DNA from 3 places in the Pseudomonas sp. Q1-7 genome. Region 1 is predicted to be linked to each of the others. Evidence: predicted binding sites of a transcription regulator. Region 1 holds the regulator's gene; each other region holds the start of a gene.
The links. The regulator sigma-54, encoded in region 1, starts transcription at its own class of promoters, with help from an activator protein. The targets are predictions, from matches to a motif close to ANTGGCATNNANNTTGCTNT.
Positions count from the first base shown of each region.

Region 2: PJW05_RS11930 (circularly permuted type 2 ATP-grasp protein) is a predicted target of sigma-54. The motif match lies at 2,131-2,150, and genes of this name have one in related genera.
Region 3: glnA (glutamate--ammonia ligase) is a predicted target of sigma-54. The motif match lies at 3,276-3,295, and genes of this name have one in related genera.

Region 1 is NZ_CP116304.1:1,298,116-1,303,715, reverse strand. It holds gene PJW05_RS06070 (KdsC family phosphatase) at 1-318, shown strand, start outside; gene lptC (LPS export ABC transporter periplasmic protein LptC) at 328-897, shown strand; gene lptA (lipopolysaccharide transport periplasmic protein LptA) at 884-1,420, shown strand; gene lptB (LPS export ABC transporter ATP-binding protein) at 1,420-2,145, shown strand; gene PJW05_RS06050 (RNA polymerase factor sigma-54) at 2,293-3,789, shown strand; gene hpf (ribosome hibernation-promoting factor, HPF/YfiA family) at 3,874-4,182, shown strand; gene ptsN (PTS IIA-like nitrogen regulatory protein PtsN) at 4,196-4,660, shown strand; gene rapZ (RNase adapter RapZ) at 4,670-5,527, shown strand; gene PJW05_RS06030 (HPr family phosphocarrier protein) at 5,544-5,600, shown strand, end outside.
Region 2 is NZ_CP116304.1:2,586,629-2,592,228, reverse strand. It holds gene PJW05_RS11935 (alpha-E domain-containing protein) at 1-685, opposite strand, end outside; gene PJW05_RS11930 (circularly permuted type 2 ATP-grasp protein) at 688-2,097, opposite strand; gene PJW05_RS11925 (peroxiredoxin) at 2,544-3,095, shown strand; gene ydcS (putative ABC transporter substrate-binding protein YdcS) at 3,271-4,422, shown strand; gene PJW05_RS11915 (ABC transporter ATP-binding protein) at 4,589-5,599, shown strand.
Region 3 is NZ_CP116304.1:5,421,577-5,427,176, forward strand. It holds gene typA (translational GTPase TypA) at 1-1,475, opposite strand, end outside; gene thiI (tRNA uracil 4-sulfurtransferase ThiI) at 1,607-3,061, opposite strand; gene glnA (glutamate--ammonia ligase) at 3,394-4,797, shown strand; gene PJW05_RS24970 (mechanosensitive ion channel family protein) at 4,908-5,600, opposite strand, start outside.

The DNA.
Region 1 (5,600 bases):
GAGCGCCGCGCACAGAACCTCGGCATCCAGCACCTGTTTCAGGGGCGCGAAGACAAGCTGGTGGTGCTTGACGGCCTGCTTGCCGAACTCGGATTGACCCATGACCAGGTCGCCTACCTCGGCGACGACCTGCCCGACCTGCCGGTGATCCGCCGCGTCGGCCTGGGCATGGCGGTCGCCAACGCCGACGCCTTTGTGCGCGAGCGCGCCCATGGCGTCACGCAAGCCCGCGGTGGCGAAGGCGCGGCGCGCGAGTTCTGCGAACTCATCCTGCGCGCCCAGGGCAAACTGGAAGCGGCGCAAGCCGCCTATCTCTGAGACCCGCCCATGCCCAAGAACCTTCGCCTGGCCCTGATCCTGACACCCGTCGTGGCGCTGCTCATCGCCCTCGGCTACTGGAACATCCGTCCGGAAAGCTTCATGGACCGGACCTCCGCCCAGCGCAACGACAATGCCATCGACTTCTACGTCGAGAACGGCAAGAGCACCCAGTTCCAGCCCGATGGCAAGCTCAACTACGAAATGACCGCCAAGCGCCTCGAACACCTCAAGGCGACCGATGTCACCTTGCTGACCAACCCCGACCTCCTGCTGCACCGCGGAACCGCCTACCCCTGGCACGTGCAGAGCGAGCGTGGCGAGGTGGGCCCCGAAGGCAAGCAGGTCGAACTGATCGACAAGGTCAGGGTGGCCCGCACTGACGCCAAGGGGCGCCCGACCATCCTGACTACCAGCCGCCTGACCGTGTTCCCCGACGAGGAATATGCGCAGACCCAGCAAGCCGTTAGAATCGACGCGGCCAATGGGGTGACCACGGCACAAGGAATGAAAGCGTACTTGAATGACGGCAGGATGCTCCTGCAGTCCAACGTAAGAGGTCAGCATGAGGTTCGTTAATACCCTCCCCCTGTTGCTCAGCCTGGGCACCGCACTCGGAAGTGCTACCGCCTGGGCACTGCCCACGGACCGCGACCAACCGATCCGCGTCCAGGCCGACAGCGCCGAGCTCGATGACAAACAGGGTGTCGCGGTGTACCGCGGCAACGTCGTGATCACCCAGGGCACCCTGAAGATCACCGGCGACACCGTCACCATCACCCAGGACGCCAATGGCGACGTCGAAGTCTTTACCTCGGTGGGCAAACCCGCCTACTACGAGCAAAGGCCCGCTGTGGACAAGGAAATCGTCAAAGCCTACGGCCTGACCATCCAGTACTTCGCCGCCAACGAGCGCATCATCCTTCTCGACCAGGCCAAGGTGGTTCAGGAAGGCAATACCTTCGAAGGCGAAAAAATCGTTTATGACACCCAACGCCAGATCGTCAACGCGGGCCGCGCCACCGGCAGCAACGTGACCACGCCGCGCCCACGGATCGACATGGTCATCCAGCCGAAGAAAAAAGAGCAGAAAGCACAGTAATGGCGACTCTCAAAGCCCAGCACCTCGCCAAGAGCTACAAGAGCCGCCAGGTGGTTCGCGACGTCAGCCTGTCCATCGACAGCGGCCAGATCGTCGGCCTCCTCGGCCCCAACGGCGCGGGCAAGACGACCTGTTTCTACATGATCGTCGGCCTGGTCAAGGCCGATCAGGGGCGCGTTCTCATCGACCAGCAGGACGTCACCCACCAGCCCATGCACGGCCGCGCCCGCGCCGGCATTGGCTACCTGCCGCAGGAAGCCTCGATTTTCCGCAAGCTCAGCGTGGCGGACAACATCATGGCGATTCTCGAGACCCGCAAGGACCTCGACCGCGCCGCACGCCGCAAAGAGCTGGAAAGTCTGCTGCAGGAATTCCATATCAGCCACATTCGTGACAGCCTCGGCATGAGCCTGTCGGGTGGCGAACGCCGTCGCGTGGAGATTGCCCGCGCCCTCGCCACCGCCCCCAAGTTCATCCTGCTGGACGAGCCCTTCGCCGGCGTGGACCCGATTTCCGTGGGCGATATCAAGCAGATCATCCATCACCTCAAGGCCAAGGGGATCGGTGTGCTCATCACCGACCACAACGTCCGCGAGACCCTGGACATCTGCGAGACCGCCTACATCGTCAGCGATGGACAGCTGATCGCCGAAGGCAATGCGGAAGCCATCCTGGCCAATCAGTTGGTGAAGGAAGTCTACCTAGGCCACGAGTTCCGCCTGTAGTTTCGCGCGACCGCGCCTACAAGGCGACTTGCGCGAGCTAGGCAAATCCTTCAAGGTCAGGCATATAATTTGCTTCCTGGTGGCGCCTCGGCGCCCTGTAGTGGATGGCGCGCGAGCGCCGGCGAATAAGGTGCTAAGCCCTCTGCCATGAAACCATCGCTAGTCCTCAAGATGGGCCAGCAGCTGACGATGACCCCTCAGCTGCAACAGGCCATCCGCCTGCTCCAACTCTCCACCCTGGACCTCCAACAGGAGATCCAGGAAGCGCTGGAGTCGAACCCGATGCTCGAGCGGCAGGAGGATGGCGACGACTTCGACACCTCCGACCCCATGGCCGAAGGCGATCAGTTGCCCAATCCCGGCAGCCAGGAGGTCAGCTTCCAGGAGTCCAGCGTCGAGACCAATGCCGAAGCCATGGAAGATGGCGAGTGGCACGAACGCATTCCTAACGAACTTCCCGTCGACACCGCCTGGGAAGACGTCTACCAGACCAGTGCCAGCAGCCTGCCGAGCAACGATGACGACGAATGGGACTTCACCTCGCGCACCTCGGTCGGTGAGAGCCTGCAGAGCCACCTGCTCTGGCAACTCAACCTGGCGCCCATGTCCGATACCGACCGCCTGATCGCGGTCACCCTGATCGACTGCATCAACAGCGACGGCTACCTTGAGGAGTCACTGGCGGAGATCGTCGATGCCTTCGACCCCGAACTCGGTATCGAACTGGACGAGGTCGAAGTCGTCCTCCACCGAATCCAGCAGTTCGAGCCCGCCGGTATCGGTGCCCGCGACCTGCGCGAGTGCCTGCTCCTGCAACTGCGCCAACTGCCCCCGGGAACCCCATGGCTGACCGAGGCACAACGACTGGCGAGCGATTTCCTCGACCTGCTGGGCGGCCGCGACTACACCCAGTTGATGCGGCGCATGAAGGTCAAGGAGGACGAGCTGCGCCAGATCATCGAACTGATCCAGGGCCTGAATCCACGCCCCGGCTCGCAGATCGAAGCGAGCGAGCCCGAGTACGTCGTACCTGACGTCATCGTTCGCAAGCACAACGAACGCTGGCTGGTGGAGCTGAACCAGGAAGCCGTGCCGCGCCTGCGTGTCAATCCTCACTACGCCGGCTTCGTCCGCCGCGCGGACTCCAGCGCCGACAACACCTTCATGCGCAACCAGTTGCAGGAGGCGCGCTGGTTCATCAAGAGCCTGCAGAGCCGCAACGAAACCCTGATGAAGGTGGCCACCCAGATCGTCGAGCACCAGCGCGGCTTTCTCGAATACGGCGAAGAGGCGATGAAACCCCTGGTCCTGCACGACATCGCTGAAGCCGTGGGCATGCACGAGTCAACCATCTCGCGCGTGACCACCCAGAAATACATGCACACACCCCGCGGAATCTACGAGCTGAAGTACTTCTTCTCCAGCCACGTCAGTACTTCGGAAGGCGGCGAATGCTCGTCTACCGCGATCCGCGCCATCATCAAGAAACTGGTCGCAGCGGAAAATCCGAAAAAGCCGTTGAGTGACAGCAAGATCGCTGGTTTACTGGAGGCACAGGGCATTCAAGTGGCCCGTCGCACAGTAGCCAAGTATCGCGAATCCCTTGGGATAGCGCCTTCCAGCGAACGAAAGCGACTGATGTGACGCGGATATTGACCCACGCCAAAGTGTTCCGGTGGCAGGCCCGTTAGCCTGTCTCTTCTACACGGGCAATAAGGAGAACGCGGTATGCAAGTCAACATCAGTGGACATCAACTGGATGTGACCGACGCCCTGCGCAACTACGTTGTCGAGAAATTCGACCGTCTGGAGCGCCATTTCGACCGAATCACCAACGTACAGGTGATCATGCAGGTCGAGAAACTCAAACAGAAAATCGAAGCCACTTTGCACATCGCCGGCGGCGAAGTCGTTGCCAATGCGGAGCATGAAGACATGTATGCCGCCATCGACCTGCTCACCGACAAGCTCGATCGCCAATTGATCAAGCACAAGGAAAAGCAGTTGAACCGCCAGCAGGGTGCCACTGCCCGCTGACCCTCTCCCCTCTATGATCCGACTCGAGCAAATCCTGACCCCCGGCCGTTCCCTGGTGAACGTGCCGGGTGGCAGCAAGAAACGTGTACTGGAACAGATTGCCAAGCTGGTCGCCCGTGATCTTCCCGACCTCGACAACCAGGATGTCTTCGAAAGCCTGGTAGCCCGGGAAAAGCTCGGCTCCACCGGATTCGGCAACGGCATTGCCATTCCCCACTGTCGCCTCACCGGCTGCATGTCGCCCATCAGCGCCGTGCTGCGCCTTGATGCTCCAGTCGATTTCGACGCCATCGACGGCGCCCCGGTTGACCTGCTGTTCGTCCTGCTGGTCCCGGAGGCCGCTACCGATGAACATCTTGAACTTCTGCGCCAGATCGCCAGTATGCTCGATCGCAGCGATGTGCGTGAGCGCCTGCGCGAGGCTCCCGACAGCACCAGCCTGTATCAGGTGGTCGTGGACGTACAGAGCGGACGCTAGGATTCCCGCATGCGCCTGATCATCGTCAGCGGTCGCTCCGGATCGGGCAAAAGCACCGCCCTCGATGTTCTCGAGGACCACGGTTTCTACTGCATCGATAACCTGCCCGCCGGCCTGCTTCCCGAACTGGCCGAACGGGCGCTGCTGCACACCGAGCTACTGGAACCCAAAGTGGCCGTGTCCGTCGACGCGCGCAACCTGCCCAGCCAGTTGCAGCGCTTTCCCGAACTGCTCATCGAGGCGCGCAGTCGCCACATCAAATGCGATGTGCTTTACCTCGACGCAGACCATGACACCCTGCTCAAGCGCTTCTCCGAAACGCGTCGGCGCCATCCACTGACCACCAACGATCGCTCCCTGGCCGAAGCCATCCAGGACGAAGAAGTCCTGCTGGCCCCCATTGCCGATCTCGCCGACCTGAAGATCGACACCACCCACCTCAACCTCTATCAGCTGCGTGACAGCATCAAGCTGCGCCTGCTGAACCAGCCGGAACCCGGTACCGCGTTCCTGGTCGAGTCCTTCGGTTTCAAGCGCGGCATGCCCGTGGACGCCGACCTGGTGTTCGACGTGCGCTGCCTGCCCAATCCTTACTGGAAGCCGGAGCTGCGCGACCATTCAGGACTGGAGCCGGCAGTCGCCGAGTACCTTGCGAGTCAACCGGACGTCGAGGAGATGTATCAGGATATCCTCGGCTACTTGAACAAATGGCTGCCGCGCTTCGCCGCCAGCAATCGCGCCTATGTCACCATTGCCATCGGCTGCACCGGCGGACATCACCGTTCGGTCTACATCGCGGAACGCCTTGGCGCGGCATTGAAACCCAGCTTGAAGAATGTCCAGGTTCGCCACCGCGACCTCAGTTAGAAGGATTGGAAACGCGATGCCCGCCTGCGAGATCACCATCATCAACAAGCTCGGCTTGCACGCCCGGGCGGCG
Region 2 (5,600 bases), 1.3 Mb from region 1:
GGCGGGCTTCCGGGGAACCCCGGTAGACCTCGGTGTACGCCTCGAAGGACGACAGGGCGCGGAGCAAGGCGCTCCATTGGTAATAACCACGGGCCGAACTGTCGCTGACCTCCTCCGATTCCTCGCCGAACATCTCGTAGCGTGAGTCCAGCAGGCGCAGGGTGTTGTCGGCCCGTTCGATGAAGGTACCCAGGCGAATGAAGCTGTAGGCTTCACCGCGCATGATGGTGCCGTAGGTGGCGCCACGGAACAGGTGCGAACGCTCCTTTACCCATTCGCAGAAGCGGCTGATGCCGTAGCGACCCAGCCCTTCGTTGGAAATGCTCAGCATCTCCAGCCAGGTGGCGTTGATGTTCTCCCAGATGTCGGCGGTTATCCGGCCGCGCACCGCATGGGCATTGCTCCGTGCCGCGCGCAGGCAGCTGTAGATGCTGGCCTGGTTGTCGGCGTCCAGGGCGAAGAAGTGCAGCATGCGCCCGGCGTTCAACTGGCCGTGGCGCTCCTGGTAGAGCTCCAGGGTGCCGGTGCTGAGCAGCGACATGGCCAGTTCTTCCAGCCCGTCGCCACGGCCGTCCTGGGGCATCAGCGACAGCGAGTAGCTGACGTCCAGCATGCGCGCCAGGTTTTCCGCGCGTTCCAGGTAACGGGACATCCAGTAGAGTTCGGAGGCGGTTCTGCTGAGCATGTTCAGTCCTCCACAATCCAGGTGTCCTTGGTGCCGCCGCCCTGGGACGAGTTCACCACCAGGGAGCCTTCGCGCAGCGCGACGCGGGTCAGGCCGCCGGGCACCAGGCGGGTTTCCCGACCGGACAGGACGAAGGGTCGCAGGTCGATGTGGCGCGGCGCGATGCCCTGCTCGACGAAGGTCGGGCAGGTGGACAGGCACAGGGTCGGCTGGGCGATGTAGGCCTCCGGCCGGGCCTTGAGGCGCTCGCGGAAGGCTTCGATCTCCTTGGCGCTGGCCGCCGGCCCCACCAGCATGCCGTAGCCGCCGGAGCCCTGGGTTTCCTTGACCACCAGCTCGGGCAGGTGGGCCAGCACGTGGGACAGGTCTTCCGGTTTGCGGCATTGCCAGGTGGGCACGTTCTGCAGGATGGGTTCCTCGTTCAGGTAGAAGCGGATCATCTCGCCGACATAGGGATAGATGGACTTGTCGTCCGCCACCCCGGTGCCGATGGCGTTGGCCAGCAGCACATTGCCGGCGCGATAGGCGGCCAGCAGACCGGGTACGCCGAGCATGGATTCGGGGTTGAAGGCCAGGGGGTCGAGGAAGGCGTCATCCAGCCGGCGGTAAATCACGTCCACCGGCTGCGGACCGGACGTGGTGCGCATGAACACGCGGTCGTCGCGGACAAACAGGTCGGCGCCTTCCACCAGCTCCACACCCATCTCGCGCGCGAGGAAGGCGTGCTCGAAGTAGGCGCTGTTGAAGCGCCCCGGGGTCAGCACCACCACACTGGGGTTGTCCAGCGGGCTAGAGCTTTTCAGGGTGTCCAGCAACAGGTTCGGGTAGTGGTCGATGGGGGCGACGCGCTGGGCGGAGAACAGCTCGGGAAACAGCCGCATCATCATCTTGCGGTCTTCCAGCATGTAGCTGACGCCGCTGGGCGTGCGCAGGTTGTCCTCCAGCACGTAGTAGGTGCCGTCGCCATCGCGCACCAGGTCCACCCCGGCGATATGGGCGTAGATGCCACGGTGCAAGTCCAGGCCCTGCATGGCGATCTGGTAGCCCTCGTTGGCCAGCACCTGCTCGGCGGGAATGATCCCCGCCGTGATGATCCGCTGGTCGTGGTAGAGGTCGGCGAGGAACATGTTCAGCGCCTTGACGCGCTGGATGCAGCCCTTCTCCACCACCCGCCATTCGCTCATGGGAATGGCGCGGGGAATGGTGTCGAAGGGGATCAGCCGCTCGGTGCCCTGCTCATCGCCGTAGAGGGTGAAGGTGATACCGGCGCGGTGGAACAGCAGGTCGGCCTCTCGGCGTCGCTGCGCCAGCAGCTCCTCGGGCGCGTCCGCCAGCCAGCGTGCGAATTCCCGGTAATGCGGACGGCATTCGCCACTCGCGTCGTACATCTCGTCATAGAAAGTGCGGGACATGCCTAACTCCTTGTCACCACGGGCAGATATGCAGTCGCAAGCCCCGTGCCATCGCAACAATCGTCTGCATTTCAACAACTTGCAGCACACGCACAGCCGTCGCGCCCCAGACCGGTGCATCCCGCTGGGCGGAACTCCACGGCTCGCCCTATTTGGCGGCGGTACCGGGTTGGACGGAATGCGACGGCGAGGTGTTCCCCCTATCGTCGGGCAGGGGAACTTCCATCCTTGGAATAGATAGTCTAGTCCGGCCTCCGCGCAGCCCTATGGCCCGATTGTTCTATACATATGTTGCGATTTGGAATTTGCCCAATAACCGGTCGGCCTATGCTCATTGGAACGCCGCTATGGGCCGCATAGCCGGGCCGCATTTCAAAGCGGCCAAGCGCCTTCCATACTTGCCCCAACCCGGTGCCTCCGCACCCTGCCATCGGAGGAAACCCGCAATGCTTACCATCGGAGACAAACTGCCGGCGTTCGACCTGCTGGCGGTGGACCACGACTCGGAACCCCTGCCGACCCCGGAGAACGCCTTCAAACGGGTCAACCAGGACAGCTACCTGGGCAAATGGAAAGTGCTGTTCTTCTGGCCCAAGGACTTCACCTTCGTCTGCCCGACCGAAATCAAGGCCTACGGTGACCTGCTGGAACAGTTCGACGATCGCGACACCCAGTTGATCGGCGCCTCCACCGACAGCGAGTTCGTCCACCTTGCCTGGCGCCGCGACCACAAGGACCTGAAAGGCCTGAGCTTCCCCTGGCTGGCCGACAGCAGGCACGAGCTGGCCGACGCCCTGGGCATCATCGACCGCCACGAAGGCGTGGCCCTGCGCGCGACCTTCATCATCGATCCCGACAACGTCATTCGCCATGTCTCGGTGAACGACCTGCTGGTGGGGCGCAATCCGCAGGAAACCCTGCGCCTGCTCGACGCCCTGCTGACCGAGGAACTCTGTCCCTGCAACTGGCGCAAGGGCGAGGCGACCCTTCATTTCTGAACCGGCGAGCAGCCTCGCCGGGGTCCATCCGCGCTGCCTTGTCAGCCCCAAAGCCCCGAACTACGCTGCTCAATGCGAGCAGCGGCCGTGATTTTCGGCACGCTTTCCGCGCACCGCCAACGGCCTGCAGTTCCGCCGATCGGGCTCCGCACGTCATGTACAACAGGAGTCGACAATGCCCTCGCTCAAGTCCGTTTCCCTCTCGTTCGCCGTCAGTTGCGCCTGCCTCATCGCCTCCGCCCAGGCCGCCGAACCGCTGAAGCAACTCGGCGCGGGCGAAGGGCAGCTCGACATCATCGCCTGGCCCGGCTACATCGAGCGCGGCGAGTCGGACAAGAACTACGACTGGGTCACCCAGTTCGAGAAAGACACGGGCTGCAAGGTCAACGTGAAGACCGCCGCCACCTCCGACGAGATGGTCAGCCTGATGGCCAAGGGTGGCTACGACCTGGTCACCGCCTCCGGCGACGCCTCCCTGCGCCTGGTGGCCGGCAAGCGCGTGCAGCCCATCAACACCGCCCTGATCCCCAACTGGAACACCCTCGACGAACGCCTGCAGGACGCACCCTGGCACACGGTGCAGGGCGTTCACTACGGCACCCCCTACCAGTGGGGCCCGAACCTGCTGATGTACAACACCCGGCTGTTCAAGCAGGCGCCGGACAGCTGGGCCGTGGTCTTCGAACCCCTGGACCTGGCCGACGGCAAGTCCAACAAGGGCCGCGTGCAGGCCTACGACGGCCCGATCTACATCGCCGATGCCGCCCTTTACCTGAAATCCGCCAGGCCGGAACTGGGTATCCAGGACCCGTACCAGCTGACCGAAGCGCAGTACGCCGCCGTGCTCGACCTGCTGCGCAAACAGCATGAACTGGTGCACCGCTACTGGCACGACGCAACCGTGCAGATGAGCGACTTCAAGAACGAAGGGGTGGCGGCCGCCAGCACCTGGGGCTACATGGCCAACGCCCTGAAGGCCGAGATGCAGCCGGTGGAGACGGTGTTCCCGAAGGAGGGCGTCACCGGCTGGGCCGACACCACCATGCTGCACGTGGACGCCAAGCACCCGAACTGCGCCTACAAATGGATGGACTGGTCCCTGCAGCCGAAGGTGCAGGGCGACCTGGCCGCCTGGTTCGGCTCGCTGCCGGTGGTGGCCAAGGGCTGCACCGGCAGCGAACTGCTCGGCCCCGACGGCTGCGCCACCAACGGCTACGACCAGTTCGACAAGATCGCCTTCTGGAAGACCCCGGAAGCCCAGGGCGGGAAGTTCGTCCCCTACAGTCGGTGGACGCAGGACTACATCGCCATCATGGGTGGTAGGTAGTCCGCACCGATCTCCCTCCAGAAGTCACCCCTCTCCCCCTGGGAGAGGGGCCGGGGGTGAGGGAGGTCAGGCATAGCGCGCACCGTGAAACACCGAACGACTGAGATACCCCTCACCCCAGCCCTCTCCCGGAGGGAGAGGGAGCAAAGCCATCCGGAGCTCCCCCATGACCACAGCCGTCCAGTTCACCGATGTCTGCCGTTTCTACGGCGATGTGAAGGCGGTGGATCGCGTGTCCATTGAAATCCGCGACGGCGAGTTCTTCTCCATGCTCGGCCCCTCCGGCTCGGGCAAGACCACCTGCCTGCGCCTCATCGCCGGTTTCGAGCGGCCCACCTCGGGCTCCATCCGCATCCACGGCGAGGAGGCTGGGGGCCTTGCGCCCTACGAGCGCGACGTGAACACCGTGTTCCAGGACTACGCCCTGTTCCCCCACATGAACGTGCGCGACAACGTCGCCTACGGCCTCAAGGTCAAGGGCGTCGCCAGGGCCGAGCGTCTGGGCCGTGCGGAGGAAGCGCTGGGCATGGTCGCCCTCCCCGGCTATGGCGACAGGAAACCCGCGCAGCTCTCCGGCGGCCAGCGCCAGCGCGTGGCCCTGGCCCGCGCGCTGATCAACCGCCCCCGCGTGCTGCTGCTGGACGAGCCCCTGGGCGCCCTCGACCTCAAGCTGCGCGAACAGATGCAGAGCGAGTTAAAGAAGCTGCAGCGCCAGCTCGGCATCACCTTCATCTTCGTCACCCATGACCAGGGCGAGGCGCTCTCCATGTCCGACCGCGTGGCGGTGTTCAACAGGGGCCGCATCGAACAGGTGGACAGCCCGCAGAACCTCTACCGCCAGCCGCGCACCCGCTTCGTCGCCGAATTCGTCGGTACCGCCAACGTGCTCCATGGCGACTTCGCCCAGCGCCTGACCGGCAGTCCCGGCGCATTTTCCCTGCGCCCGGAGCACGTGCGCTTCGGCCATGCCGCCAGCGGCGAGCTGCAGGTCAGCGCCACGGTGCACGACGTGCAGTACCTCGGCGCCAGCAGCCGCTACGAACTCAACCTGGACGACGGCGGGCGCCTGGCCGTCAGCCTGCCCAACGGCGAGCAGCCGGACAGCGGCCGCCCGCAACCCGGCCAGCAGGTCCAGGCCTGCTGGGCCCGCAGCGCCATGGTTGCACTCAGCGAGTAGG
Region 3 (5,600 bases), 1.7 Mb from region 1:
GCCATGGAGACCAGTACGCCGTTCTGGCGGTGGGCGACATCGCCGGCCTTCACCGGACCGTAGTGGTCGAAGGTGGAGGTGAGGATGCCGGTGCCCGAGGTCATGGTCAGGAAGGCGTTACGGAAGCCGATCAGGCCACGCGCCGGGATCACGTATTCCAGACGGATACGGCCCTTGCCGTCAGGGATCATGTTGGTCATGTCGCCCTTGCGCAGACCCATCTGCTCCATCACCGGGCCCTGGTGCTGCTCTTCGATGTCGATGGTGACGTTCTCGTAGGGCTCCTGCTTCTCGCCGTCCTTCTCGATGATCACCACTTCCGGGCGGCCCACGGCCAGCTCGAAGCCTTCGCGGCGCATGGTTTCGATCAGTACGGAGAGGTGCAGTTCGCCACGGCCGGAAACCTTGAATTTCTCGGCGGAATCACCGGCTTCGACGCGCAGGGCCACGTTGTGCAGCAGTTCCTTGTCCAGGCGGTCCTTGATGTTGCGGCTGGTGACGAACTTGCCTTCACGGCCGGCGAAGGGCGAGTCGTTGACCTGGAAGGTCATGCTCACGGTGGGCTGGTCGACGGTCAGCGGTGGACGGGCTTCGACGTTCTGCGGGTCGCACAGGGTATCGGAGATGAACAGCTCTTCCATGCCGCTGACGCAGACGATGTCACCGGCTTCCGCCTCGGCCACTTCCACGCGCTGCAGGCCGGAGTGGCCCATGATCTTGAGGATACGGCCGTTGCGACGGGTGCCGTCGTCGCTCACGGCGACCACCTGGGTGTTGGACTTGACGCGGCCACGGGCGATACGGCCGATGCCGATCACGCCGAGGAAGCTGTTGTAGTCCAGCTGGGAAATCTGCATCTGGAACGGGCCTTCGACGTCGACGTCCGGTACCGGTACGTGGTCGATGATGGCCTGGAACAGGGCGTCCATGTTGTCGTCCATCTTCTCGTGGTCGAGGCCGGCGATGCCGTTCAGGGCGCTGGCGTAGACGATCGGGAAGTCCAGTTGCTCGTCGGTGGCGCCGAGGTTGTCGAACAGGTCGAAGATCTGGTCGATGACCCAGTCAGGACGGGCGCCCGGACGGTCGATCTTGTTCACCACGACGATCGGACGCAGGCCGGCCTTGAAGGCCTTCTGGGTCACGAAGCGAGTCTGCGGCATGGGGCCGTCCTGGGCGTCGACCACCAGCAGCACGGAGTCGACCATGGACATCACGCGCTCCACCTCGCCACCGAAGTCGGCGTGGCCGGGGGTGTCGACGATGTTGATGTTGTAGCCGTTCCACTTGATGGCGGTGTTCTTCGCCAGGATGGTGATGCCGCGCTCTTTTTCCTGGTCGTTGGAGTCCATCACGCGCTCGGATTCCGCTTCTTTGCGGTCGAGGGTGCCGGAGAGCTTCAGGAGCTTGTCCACCAGGGTGGTCTTGCCATGGTCGACGTGGGCGATGATGGCGATGTTGCGGAGTTTTTCGATCACGGTTGTGCGTCTCGATCAGAGGATTCGGTGTGCCGCGCAGTCTATGCGGCGCAGATGAAAGTGGTGCGAATCAGGCGGCCCGAAGGTCGGGAGGGCGGTGGCGTATGCTCCCGCCGAACAGCCCGGGCTGTTTAGGCCGGGCGATAAACGCGCACATTGGCATGCCCCTCGCTGAGCAGGTGGTGGGCATGCAGGCGACTCATCACGCCCTTGTCGCAATACAGGAGGTACTGGCGGTTGGCGTCCAGGTCCTTGAAGCGGTTGTTGACCGCGTAGAAAGGCAGCGCCTGCACCTCGACGCCGGGCAGTTCCAGGGGATCGTCTTCCTGGGCGTCGGGGTGGCGGATGTCAAGGACGATCTGGCCCGGCAGGGCTTCGCGCACTTCCTCGACCTTGAGGTCCTGGCCGAGTTCGTCGATCACCCGGTCGATGGGCACTTGCCGCGCGCGCTCCAGGGCGCGTTTGAGCACGGCCATGTCGAACTGCTCTTCCTCATGCTCGATGCGGCCGGGCTTGGCGCGGGTGGTCGGGTTCACCGAGATCACGCCGCAGTATTCAGGCATGTGCTTGGCGAACTCGGCGGTGCCGATCTTCATCGCGGTGTCGATGATGTCCTGCTTGTGGCTGGCGATCAGCGGGCGCAGCACCAGCATGTCGGTGGCCGAGTCGATGACCGAGAGGTTCGGCAGGGTCTGGCTGGAAACCTGGGAGATGGCTTCGCCGGTGACCAGCGCGTCCAGGTTCAGCTTGCGCGCCACCTGGGTGGAGGCGCGCAGCATCATGCGCTTGAGCACCACGCCCATCTGACTGTTGTCGACCTTGCTGAGGATTTCGCCGACCACTTCCTCGAAGGGCACGCTGATGAACAGCACGCGCTGGGAACGGCCGAATTTCTCCCACAGGTAGTGGGCGACTTCCATCACGCCCAGTTCGTGTGCACGGCCACCCAGGTTGAAGAAGCAGAAGTGGGTCATCAGGCCGCGACGCATCATCTGGTACGCGGCGACCGTGGAGTCGAAGCCGCCGGACATCAGCACCAGGGTCTGCTCCAGGGAGCCCAGCGGATAGCCGCCGATGCCGTCGTGCTGGTGGTGGATGACGAACAGGCGCTGGTCGCGCACTTCCATGCGCACCAGCACTTCCGGGTTGTTCAGGGAGATGCCGGCGGCGTTGCACTCCTGGCGCAGGCGGCTGCCGACATGGCGCTCCAGCTCCATGGAGGTGAACGCATGCTTGCCGGCACGCTTGCAGCGCACGGCAAAGATCTTGCCGGGGATCTGGTCGGCGTAGTGCAGCTTGCACTTTTCCAGCACATCGTCGAAGTCGCCCAGCGGGTACTCGTGCACTTCGAGGAAGTGGGCGATACCCGGGGTGCAGGTCAGGCGGTCGATCATCTCGCGCAACAGCTTCGGCTCGGTCTGCCGGGTTTCGACTTCCAGGTTGTCCCAGACGCCGGTCACCTCGAGTTCCGGGTCGAGGTCCTTGAGGACTGCGCGGATGTTCTTCGAGAGCTGGCGGATGAAATGCTTGCGCACCGGCCGGCTCTTGATGGTGATTTCCGGGAAGACTTTGACGATGAGTTTCATGAAAAACAGCGCGAGGACGGCGGCCGAAAAAGAGGGGCGCGGATTATAGCGGAAATTGTTCAAGCTTTGACCAAAATCATTCAGCAAAGCCCAGCACGCACCAAAATGGATCGCGCGCACCACGACAGGCACGAAAACGGTGCGTAAAACTGTGCACAATCACAGCCAAGCCCCCGCCAGGCCTGAGTTCTAAGGCCTCTGCCCATTCCGGGGCACTGGCACGCAATTTGCTCCCTTGTGAGGCAGGTCGCCCTGGCGGACTATCCCGCCCCGGCTTCACACCGAATTTTTTGGGAGGCAAGGTTCCTGCCCCCATCCACCTGGAGGACAACATGTCGAAGTCGCTTCAACTGATTAAAGAACACGACGTGAAGTGGATTGATCTGCGCTTCACCGATACCAAAGGCAAGCAGCAGCACGTGACCATGCCGGCCCGTGACGCCGATGACGAGTTCTTCGAGCACGGCAAGATGTTCGACGGCTCCTCCATCGCCGGCTGGAAAGGCATCGAAGCCTCCGACATGATCCTGCTGCCGGACGACAGCACCGCCGTCCTGGACCCCTTCACCGAAGAGCCGACCCTGATCCTGGTCTGCGACATCATCGAGCCGAGCACCATGCAAGGCTACGACCGCGACCCGCGCGCCATCGCCAAGCGCGCCGAGGAGTACCTGAAGTCCACCGGTATCGGTGACACCGTATTCGTCGGCCCGGAGCCGGAGTTCTTCATCTTCGACGAAGTGAAGTTCAAGTCCGACATCTCCGGTTCCATGTTCAAGATCTTCTCCGAGCAGGCTTCCTGGAACACCGACGCGGACGTCGAAGGCGGCAACAAGGGCCACCGTCCGGGCGTGAAGGGCGGCTACTTCCCGGTACCGCCGGTCGACCACGACCACGAAATCCGTACCGCCATGTGCAACGCCCTGGAAGAAATGGGCCTGGTGGTCGAAGTTCACCACCACGAAGTGGCGACCGCCGGCCAGAACGAGATCGGCGTGAAGTTCAACACCCTGGTCGCCAAGGCTGACGAAGTTCAGACCCTGAAGTACTGCGTGCACAACGTGGCCGACGCCTACGGCAAGACCGTGACCTTCATGCCGAAGCCCCTGTACGGCGACAACGGCTCGGGCATGCACGTTCACATGTCCATCTCCAAGGACGGCAAGAACACCTTCGCCGGCGAAGGCTATGCCGGCCTGTCCGATACCGCCCTGTACTTCATCGGCGGCATCATCAAGCACGGCAAGGCCCTGAACGGCTTCACCAACCCGTCCACCAACTCCTACAAGCGTCTGGTGCCCGGCTTCGAAGCCCCGGTGATGCTGGCCTACTCGGCCCGCAACCGCTCCGCCTCCATCCGTATCCCGTACGTGAACAGCCCGAAAGCCCGCCGTATCGAAGCGCGCTTCCCGGACCCGGCCGCCAACCCCTACCTGGCCTTCGCTGCCCTGCTGATGGCCGGTCTGGACGGTATCCAGAACAAGATCCACCCCGGCGATGCCGCCGACAAGAACCTGTATGACCTGCCGCCGGAAGAGGCCAAGGAAATCCCGCAGGTGTGCGGCAGCCTGAAAGAGGCGCTGGAAGAACTGGACAAGGGCCGCGCGTTCCTGACCAAGGGCGGCGTGTTCAGCGACGACTTCATCGATGCCTACATCGAGCTGAAGAGCGAAGAAGAAATCAAGGTGCGCACCTTCGTGCACCCGCTGGAATACGACCTGTACTACAGCGTCTGATCCACGAATACCTATAAATAGCGTCAACATTAAGGCCTCCCTCGGGAGGCCTTTTTTATTGTCCGCTCATTGGGCGGATGGATCAGCGTTGTGGGAGCGGAATGACCTCGCTAGATCCCCCCATCCACCGGCACGCCCTGTTCGGGTGCGGGCTCCTCGACGGCCCGGCGTGCCCGGCTCAACTGCACGTTCAGCCTCGGCATCGCCAGTTCCAGGCCCGCCTGGTCGAGACGGCGGCGCAGGCGCAGGTTGAATGCCCGCTGCACTTCCCACTGTTTGATGGGCGCGGTCTTGAAGCGAAAGCGCAGGATCGCCTGGCCATTGTCGAAGCCTTCCACGCCCTGCATCTCCAGCGCAGACCACAGGCTGCGGTAGACCGACGGATCGCTGCGCAACTCCTTGGCCACGTCCTGGACCAGCTTCAGGGCATCGTCTATCGGCATGCTCGCCGGCACCGGCCAGCGGAACATGGCGTAGCCGAACTGCCGCGAGTAGTTCTTGATGCTTTTGATTTCGCTGAAGGGGATGGTGTGCACCACGCCGTCCAGGTCGCGCAGGCGCACGGTGCGGATGGTCAGCCCTTCCACGGTGCCCAGGTGGCCGCCGACGTCCACGTAGTCGTCGATGGACAGCGAGTCCTCGATGATGATGAACAGGCCGGTAATCAGGTCCGCCACCAGGGATTGCGCGCCGAAACCGATGGCCAGGCCGATCACGCCGGCGCCAGCCAGCAGCGGCGTGACGTTCACGCCCATATTGGCCAGGGCGACGATCAGGGCGATCACCGCGATGGTCACGAACAG